2 regions of the Amnibacterium soli genome follow, and region 1 is predicted to be linked to the other one. Evidence: predicted binding sites of a transcription regulator. Region 1 holds the regulator's gene; the other holds the start of a gene.
The links. The regulator HspR, encoded in region 1, represses chaperone genes until heat shock. The targets are predictions, from matches to a motif close to AAGTTGAGTCNNNNNGACTCAACTT.
Positions count from the first base shown of each region.

Region 1 (4,408 bases):
AGGTCGGGGAACGACGCGAGCCGGCTGCCGACGAAGCGGTTGTCGACGACGCCGTGCTCCTCGTGCGAGGCGCCGGTCAGCAGCGTCGCCCAGCCGGGCCCGGAGATGGTCGGCACCGGCATCGTCATGCGCGTCTCGGCGCCGCGCGCCAGCAGCGCGTGCAGGTGCGGGGCGCGGGCGCGCGTGGCGAGGTCGAGCCGCAGCCCGTCGACGCCGACGAGCAGCAGGTGCAGGCGGTCCACCGGGCCTGGCTACCGACCCCAGGTGTCCGGCAGGCGACCAGCAGGGGTCGTCCCGGATCCGGTGGTGCGCCGCAGCACCGGATCCGGGAGGGTCGTCAGGCGACCGGGACCTCGAAGCGGCCGACGACGAGGGCGTCGTCCACCGGGTCCACGTCCACCCGCACGGCGTCGCCGTCGCGCACCTCGCCGGCGAGCAGCGCCCGCGCGAGGCGGTCGTCGATCTCCCGCTGCATGAGGCGGCGCAGCGGCCGGGCGCCGTACATCGGGTCGTAGCCGCGCTCCGCGAGCCAGCGCCGCGCCTCCGGCGTCACCGCCAGCTGCAGCCGCCGGTCGCTGAGCCGGCGCGACAGCCGGTCGATGTACAGCTCGACGATCTGCGCGAGGTCGTCCTCGGTCAGCGTCTGGAACACCACGATGTCGTCGAGGCGGTTCACGAACTCCGGCTTGAAGGCCTGCCGCACCATCGCCTGGACGGCCTCCTCCTTCTGCTCCGCCGACAGCGACGGGTCGGTGAGGTACTGGCTGCCGAGGTTCGACGTGAGGACGAGGATCGTGTTGCGGAAGTCGACCGTGCGGCCCTGGCCGTCGGTGAGGCGGCCGTCGTCCAGCACCTGCAGCAGGACGTCGAACACCTCCGGGTGCGCCTTCTCGACCTCGTCGAGCAGGATCACCGAGTACGGACGGCGCCGCACGGCCTCCGTCAGCTGGCCGCCCTGCTCGTAGCCGACGTAGCCGGGAGGGGCGCCGACCAGGCGCGAGACGGAGAACTTCTCGCCGTACTCGCTCATGTCGATGCGCACCATGGCGCGCTCGTCGTCGAACAGGAACTCGGCGAGCGCCCGGGCGAGCTCGGTCTTGCCGACGCCGGTCGGGCCGAGGAACAGGAACGAGCCGGTGGGCCGGCTGGCGTCGGCGATGCCCGCGCGGGTGCGGCGCACCGCGTCCGCGACGGCGCGCACGGCCGCCTTCTGGCCGATCAGGCGCTTGCCGAGCTCGGCCTCGAGGCGCAGCAGCTTCTGCGTCTCACCCTGCAGCAGGCGCCCCATCGGGATGCCCGTCCACTGGGCGACGACCGCGGCGATGTCCTCGTCCGTGACGTGGTCGTTGACCATGCGCTGCACGTCGGGGTCGTCCTCGGCGCGCTCGGCGGCCGCGAGGTCGCGCTCGATCACGGGGATCTCGCTGTAGAGCAGGCGGGAGGCCTCCTCCAGATTGCCCTCGCGCTGCGCCCGGTCCGCGCGCATGCGCAGCCCGTCCATCTTCTCCTTCAGGTTCCCGACGCGGTTGAGGTCCGCGCGCTCGCGGTCCCACCGCGTCTGCAGCTCCTTCAGGGTCGACTCGCGACGGGCGAGGTCCGCCCTGAGCTTCTCGAGGCGGTCGCGGGAGGCGTCGTCCTTCTCGCGCTTGAGGGCCAGCTCCTCGAGCTTCAACCGGTCGACGGAGCGTCGCAGCTCGTCGATCTCGACCGGGGCGGAGTCGATCTCCATCCGCAGCCGGCTCGCCGCCTCGTCGATCAGGTCGATCGCCTTGTCGGGCAGCTGGCGGGAGGAGATGTAGCGGTTCGAGAGCGAGGCGGCCGCGACGAGCGCCGAGTCGGCGATCGCGACCTTGTGGTGCGCCTCGTAGCGCTCCTTCAACCCGCGGAGGATCGCGACGGAGTCCTCGACCGAGGGCTCGCCCACGAACACCTGCTGGAAGCGGCGCTCGAGCGCGGCGTCCTTCTCGATGTACTCGCGGTACTCGTTGAGCGTCGTCGCGCCGATCATGCGCAGCTCGCCGCGGGCGAGCATCGGCTTCAGCATGTTCGACGCCGCGACGCTGCCCTCGCCGCCGCCGGCGCCCATGAGGGTGTGCAGCTCGTCGATGAAGGTGATGATGCGGCCGTCGGAGTCGTTGATCTCCTTCAGCACGGCCTTCAACCGCTCCTCGAACTCGCCGCGGTACTTCGCGCCGGCGACCAGGGCGGCCAGGTCCAGGGAGACGAGCTGCTTGTTCTTCAGCGAGTCGGCGACGTCGCCGGCGACGATGCGCTGCGCGAGCCCTTCGACGACGGCGGTCTTGCCGACGCCGGGCTCGCCGATCAGCACGGGGTTGTTCTTGGTGCGCCTCGTGAGCACCTGGCTCACCCGGCGGATCTCGCTGTCGCGACCGATGACCGGGTCGAGCTTGCCGGCTCGCGCGATCTCGGTGAGGTTGATGCCGTACTGCTGGAGGGCGCTCTTGGCGTTCTCCTGCGGAGCAGCCGCGCCGCGCATGTTGGCCATGTGTCCTGCCTTCAGGAGGAAGCGGATGGAGGAGGTCCGTCGGCGTCCGCTCTCGCGGATCCGACTCCTGCAGAGTTGAGCGCACCACGCTCAGGTGTATTCCGACCCTACTCCGACTCGATGGAGCGAGGGCGCCACACCATCACCTCGGTGCGACGAGCGGCACGGGTGCCGTGCCGCAACGGCACCACGTCTCCCTGGGGGGACGACGCGAACACGCGGGCGCCCGGGCGGGACAGCAGCTCGTTGGCGAGCGCCGTCTCGAGCTGGCGCACCCGGTCGCGCAGGCTCACGACCTCGTTCTCGAGCTCGAGCACGCGCTTGATGCCCTCGAGCGAGACGCCCTCGCTCGACAGGCGCTGCACCTCCCGCAGCTGCGCGACCTCGCGCAGCGAGTAGCGGCGGGACTTGCCGGAGGTGCGGCGCGGCACCACGAGGCCGAGCCGGTCGTACTGCCGCAGCGTCTGCGGGTGCATGCCCGCGAGCTCCGCGGCCGCGGCGATGGGGAAGATCGGGTCGTCCGCTTCCATCACTGCTCCAGCTGTCGTCGGTGTCCGCGGATCGGGGGAATCGGTCCGGCCGATTCCCCTGATCCGTGGACACGACCGGTCATGCGCGGGCCCTGGCCAGCAGGTCGTCGCGCGGGTTGTCGTCGCCGGAGGCGGCGGCGAAGGCGTCGAGCGCCTCCTTCTGCGCCGCGGACAGGTGGCTCGGCACCGCGACCTCGACCCGGGCCAGCAGGTCGCCCGTGCCCTTCGGCGTCTCGACGCCGCGGCCCTTCAGCCGCAGCACCTGGCCGCTGGAGGTGCCGGCCGGCACCTTCATGCGCACCGGGTCGCCGCCGAGCACGGGCACCTCGATCGTCGCGCCGAGGGCCGCCTCCGCGAACGTCACCGGAACGTTCACCCTGAGGTTGAGGCCCTCGCGCTCGAAGACCGGGTGCTTGTCCACGCGGACCGTGAGCACGAGGTCGCCCGGCTCGCCGCCGTCGGGGCTCGGTTCGCCCTTGCCCCGCAGCTTGAGCTTCTGGCCGTCGGTCACGCCGGCCGGGATGCGGACGGTGATCGGCTTGCCGTTGCCGCCGGACAGGGTGACGGTGTCGCCCTTCGTGGCGGTGAGGAAGTCGATGCTCGTCGTGGCGGTCACCTCGCGCCCGGGGGTGGGCCCCCCGAACCCGCGGAACCCGCCCGAGGTCTGGCCGAAGCCTCCCCCGTTGCCGAACATCCCGCCGAGGATGTCCTCGAACCCGCCTCCGCGGGTGCTGGTCCTCGTGCGAGTGCCCTGCCCGAACAGGTTGCCGAACACGTCCTCGAAGCCGCCGCCGCTCTGGCCGCCGGCCCCGCCCGCCGTGAAGCGGGCGCCCGAGCCCATGGCCCGGATCTGGTCGTACTCCTGCCGCTGCTCCTCGTCGGACAGCACGCTGTACGCCTCGGAGATCTCCTTGAACCGCGCCTCCGCCTTCGCGTCGCCGGGGTTCGAGTCGGGGTGGTACTGCCGCGCGAGCTTCCGGTAGGCCTTCTTCAGGTCGGCCTGCGAGACGGACTTGTCGACTCCGAGGACCGCGTAGAAGTCCTTCTCGAACCAGTCCTGACTCGCCACGGCTCAGCTCCCGGAGGGGGTGTCGACGACGACCTTCGCCACGCGGAGCGTCGTCTCGCCGATGCGGTAGCCGCGCTCGACCACGTCGGACACGGTGGGGCTGGTCACGTCGGGGCTCTCCCGCTGGAAAATCGCGTCGTGCTGGTGCGGGTCGAAGAGCTCGCCCTTCTCGCCGTAGGGCGTGATGCCGAGCTTCGCGACGGCGCCGCGCAGCTTCTGCGCGATCGCGGTGAGGGGGCCGCCCTCGGCGAGGTCGCCGTGCGCCTCCGCCCGGTCCAGGTCGTCGAGCACCGGCAGGAACGC
Region 1 covers NZ_BAABLP010000004.1:180,730-185,137, reverse strand. The annotation lists gene ABEA53_RS10365 (alkaline phosphatase family protein) at 1-242, opposite strand, end outside; gene ABEA53_RS10360 (ATP-dependent Clp protease ATP-binding subunit) at 338-2,506, opposite strand; gene ABEA53_RS10355 (heat shock protein transcriptional repressor HspR) at 2,614-3,036, opposite strand; gene ABEA53_RS10350 (DnaJ C-terminal domain-containing protein) at 3,116-4,105, opposite strand; gene ABEA53_RS10345 (nucleotide exchange factor GrpE) at 4,109-4,408, opposite strand, start outside.

Region 2 (4,408 bases), on a different contig from region 1:
TGTCGAAGCGCTGCATCGCCGTCTCGTCGCCGAAGAGGCTGGAGGCGAGGGCCTTCGCCAGCTCGGTCTTGCCGACGCCGGTCGGGCCGAGGAACAGGAAGCTGCCCACGGGCCGGTTCGGGTCGCCCATGCCGGTCCGGCTGCGCCGGACGGCCTTGGCGATCGCGGAGACGGCCGGGTCCTGGCCGATCACGCGCTCGTGCAGCTCGGACTCGAGCTTCGCGAGCCGGGACCGGTCGGCCTCGGTGAGGCGGGTGGCCGGGATGCCGGTCGACCGGGAGACGACGCCGGCGATCTCCGCCTCGTCGACCACGGCGGCCTCGTCCGTGCTGCTCGGCGCCGAGTCCGCCGACGCGATGCGCGCCTGCACGGCCTCGATCTCGTCGCGGAGGTGCGACGCCTCCTCGTACCGCTCGTCGGCCACCGCGCGGCCCTTGTCCGCCTCGAGCTCGGCGACCCGCGCCTGCAGGGCGGCCACGTCCACGCGCACGCCGAGGGCGAGCCGACGGCGGGCGCCGGCCTGGTCGATCAGGTCGATCGCCTTGTCGGGCAGGAACCGGTCGGTCACGTAGCGGTGCGACAGCTCGACGGCGGCGCGGACGGCCTCGTCGGTGAAGCGCACCCCGTGGTGCTCCTCGTACCGGGACTTCAGCCCGTCGAGGATGCGCACGGCGTCCTCGACGGACGGCTCGCCGATGGTCACGGGCTGGAAGCGGCGCTCGAGCGCGGCGTCCTTCTCGATCCGGCGGTACTCCTTCAGCGTGGTCGCGCCGATCAGGTGCAGGTCGCCCCGCGCCAGGCGCGGCTTGAGCACGTTGCCCGCGTCCATGCCGCCCTCGCCGCCGGCGCCCGCGCCGACGACCGTGTGGATCTCGTCGAGGAAGACGAGCAGCTCGTCCTTGTGCTCGGCGATCTCGGACACGACCTTGGTGATGCGCTCCTCGAAGTCGCCGCGGAAGCGGGTGCCCGCGACCATGCCGGGCAGGTCGAGGGAGACGACGCGCTTGCCGCGCAGCGCCTCGGGCACGTCGCCGTCCACGATGCGCTGAGCGAGGCCCTCGACGATCGCGGTCTTGCCGACGCCGGGCTCGCCGATCAGCACCGGGTTGTTCTTGGTGCGCCGCAGCAGGATCTCGACGGTCTGCTCGATCTCGAGCGCGCGGCCGATCACCGGGTCGAGTCCGCCCGCCTCCGCCTTCGCGGTGAGATCGACGCCGTACTTGTCGAGCGTCGGGGTGCCGGTCTCGGACTCGGCGACCTCGCGGGCCTCGGCGGCGTGCTCCGCGATCGACTGCAGCGAGTCGGGCGTGACGCCGAACGACGCGAGCAGCTGGCCGGGGGTGCCCTGCTGGTTCGCGACGTACGCGAAGAACAGGTGCTCGGGGTCGACGTAGGTGGAGCCGGAGGCCCGGGCGACCTGTGCGGCCTCGAGCAGCGAGCGCTGCGCGGCGCCCGTCAGCGACGGAGTGCCGTCCGTGCGGGCGGAGCCGCCGGCGGGCATGCGCTGCTCGATCGCGCGGACGAGCCCGTCCACGTCGATCCCGGCGGCGCGGAGGGTGCTCTCGCCCTCCTCCGTGAGGACGAGACCGCGCAGCAGGTGCAGCGAGTCGACCTCGTCGTGGCCGTGCTCGACGGCGTAGCGGACGGCGCCGCCGAGGAGCTCGTGGGTCCGCTTGCTGAGCAGGCGGGAGATGTCGATGGGGCGGCCGGAACGCTGACCGCTGAGCATCCGCGACAGGGCTGCTGCCAGCTCATCGTCGAAACGTCCGTCGTCGCCGGAGCCGAAGTACTGAGGCAAAGGGTCCTCCTAGTGGAACTTGAGCGCCTTCGACTCAAGTCAACGCAGGAGTGCCCTCCGCATTCCCGCTTCCCGCCACGGGTTCGACGGACGGCCGCCGCCGCCGGCACCCGAATCGGCGCGCACCGGCCAGTCGCGGTGCTTCCGTCCCCCGTCCGGGGAAGGATCATCCCGAGGTCACGGTCGGGGCACGGTCCCGGCGGGTGTCCCCACACCGCGAGCCGTCGATGAGAGCGTAGGAACGTGGACAGCAGCCGACCGCACGACCCCCGCCTGTACCGCGGGCAGCCGAGCGCGGCGTACCCGCAGACGGCGAACCGGACCCCGGATCAGCCGCCCAGGCGCACCTCGCCCTCGGTGTACCCGTACGAGCAGCCGCGCGCGACCTCGACCTACCCGTACGAGCAGCAGGCTCCTCGTCAGGCGCCGGTCGCGCAGCACCCGGCGCTCCGGCCCGAGCCGCAGCAGCCCGCCGCGCGCGCCGACCGACGGAACCCCGCGCCCCGCCGCACGCTCGGCGTCCTGGCGTTCGCGGTGCTGACGGCGATGAGCCTGCCGCTGCACATCGCGGCCATCTTCTTCATCTACGTCGAGTTCGAGAGCCCCGGCGACCCCGTGATGGCCGCGCTGCTCGTCGGCGGCGCGTTCCTCGGCTCCTTCGCGGCGCTGTTCGTCACCGGGCTGCTCGCGCAGCTCGTCGGCGGATTCCCCGGCCGCTGGAGGGCGCGCATCACCTTCGCGACCCTGTCCGGCGTCATCGCGCTGGTCGTCGCGTACTTCGCGGCGCTGCAGCTCTTCTAGTCGCCGGCCCCGCGCGGGCTCAGCGCTCGGCGAGCAGCGCGGCGGGCACCGCGGTCGCACCGGCGACGGCGAGCACCGACTGCCACGCTCCGAGGCGCTTCGCGAGCGGGTGCGAGCCGCCGAACGCGCCCAGGTAGATCAGCACGACCGCTGCGGCGCGCCACGGACCGCCGCTGCGGTTCACGAGCACGAAGACGGCCGCCCCGACGGCGCCGAGGACGCCGCCTCCCGCGGCCCGGACCCCGGTGGCGCGGGCGACGCCGTAGCCGCCGAGCAGGCCGGCGGAGGTGAGCAGGGGCACGAGCAGACGGTTCACGCCTCCGATCCTGCCCGCTCCTCCACCGGAGCCCGCCGGGAGCGGCTCACGCCGTCGGGCTCCCGGCGATGTTGATCAGCCAGGAGACGCCGAACCGGTCGGTCAGCATGCCGAAGCTGTCGCCCCACGGTGCCTTCTCGAGCGGCTGGGCGATGTCGGCGCCCTCGCTGAGCGCGGTCCACCAGCGGGAGAGCAGCGTCTCGTCGTCGCCGGAGAGGGAGACGGAGAAGGTGTTCTCGCCGGGCGTGTACGGCATGTGGCTCGGCACGTCGGACACCATCAGCAGCGGGGCGTTCGGCCCCTGGAGCTGGCCGTGCATGAGCAGGTCCTCCTCGCCCTCCGCGACGGGCATGCCGTAGTCGCGGAACGAGCTGACGCGCTGCTCGCCGCCGAAGACGGACTGGTAGAAGGCGAGCGCATCGCGGGCGGTGCCCCGGAAGTTCAGGTACGGGTTCAGGTTCGCGGTCACGTCGGCTCCTCCACTCGATCGGGTGGCTCCACCTTGGCAGCACCGCCCGTGCGGGTCGAGGGTCAGGAGGGGGCCATGCGGTAGACCGCGCCGGCTTCGTCGTCGGTGACGTAGACGGCACGATCCGGCCCGGCGACGGCGGCGACCGGGCGCCCCCAGCGGTTGCCGTCCGCGGCCTGGAAGCCGGTGAGCAGCGGCTGCGCGGGCTGCAGGGTGCCGTCGCGCCACGGCAGGAAGGCGACCTCCGGCGCGCGCGGCGGCGTGCGGTTCCAGGAGCCGTGCACGCCGACCAGGGCGCCCGGACCGGCCGGCACCACCCCGGCGCCGACGAAGCTCATGCCGAGCGGTGCGGAGTGCGCGGGGAGCCCCTGCTCCACGCGGGGGAGCGCGTCGCAGTCGAGCCGGCTGCCGTCCGCGTTCGTCTCGCGGTCCCGCACGAACCCGCGATTGGTGAACGCGAAGGCGGTGCCGGCCGCCCCGGGATCGACGTCCGGGTCGGGGTTGCAGTAGGGCCAGCCGAGGTCGCGCCCCGCGGTCAGCTTCGCGACGGGCTCGAGCGGATGGTCGTTCACGTAGGGCTGCAGCACGGCGCCGAGGTCGGAGCCGCCCGAGCCGTCGTAGGCGCGGTCGTAGGGGTAGGCGATGCGGTCGCGGTTGTTCACCGCGGTCCAGACGGCGCCGTCCGGCGCGATCGCGAGCCCCGTGCCGTTGCGCACCCCGCGCGCGAAGACGGTCGTCCGCCCGCCCTGCACGCGCAGGATCGACGCGCGCTCGGGGGAGGCGGAGCGGTCCTCCGCGGAGGCGTTGCCGGTGCTGCCGACCGACACGTACAGCGCGCCGTCGGTGCCGACCGCCACGCTCTTCAGCGCGTGGGCGTACGCGCCCCGCAGCTCGGGCGTGCTGGCGTCGGGCAGGCCCGCGACCACGGTTCGGCGGCCGGAGACCGCGCCGTCGGCGTAGTCGTAGGCGCTGACCCGATCGCTCTCCGCGACGTAGAGCGTGTCGCCGCGGAACGCCATCCCGT
Region 2 covers NZ_BAABLP010000002.1:111,943-116,350, forward strand. The annotation lists gene ABEA53_RS04525 (ATP-dependent Clp protease ATP-binding subunit) at 1-1,798, opposite strand, end outside; gene ABEA53_RS04530 (hypothetical protein) at 2,042-2,599, shown strand; gene ABEA53_RS04535 (hypothetical protein) at 2,619-2,915, opposite strand; gene ABEA53_RS04540 (VOC family protein) at 2,962-3,384, opposite strand; gene ABEA53_RS04545 (PQQ-dependent sugar dehydrogenase) at 3,447-4,408, opposite strand, start outside.
Region 2: the regulator HspR is predicted to act here: its motif matches at 1,815-1,839, upstream of ABEA53_RS04525 (ATP-dependent Clp protease ATP-binding subunit).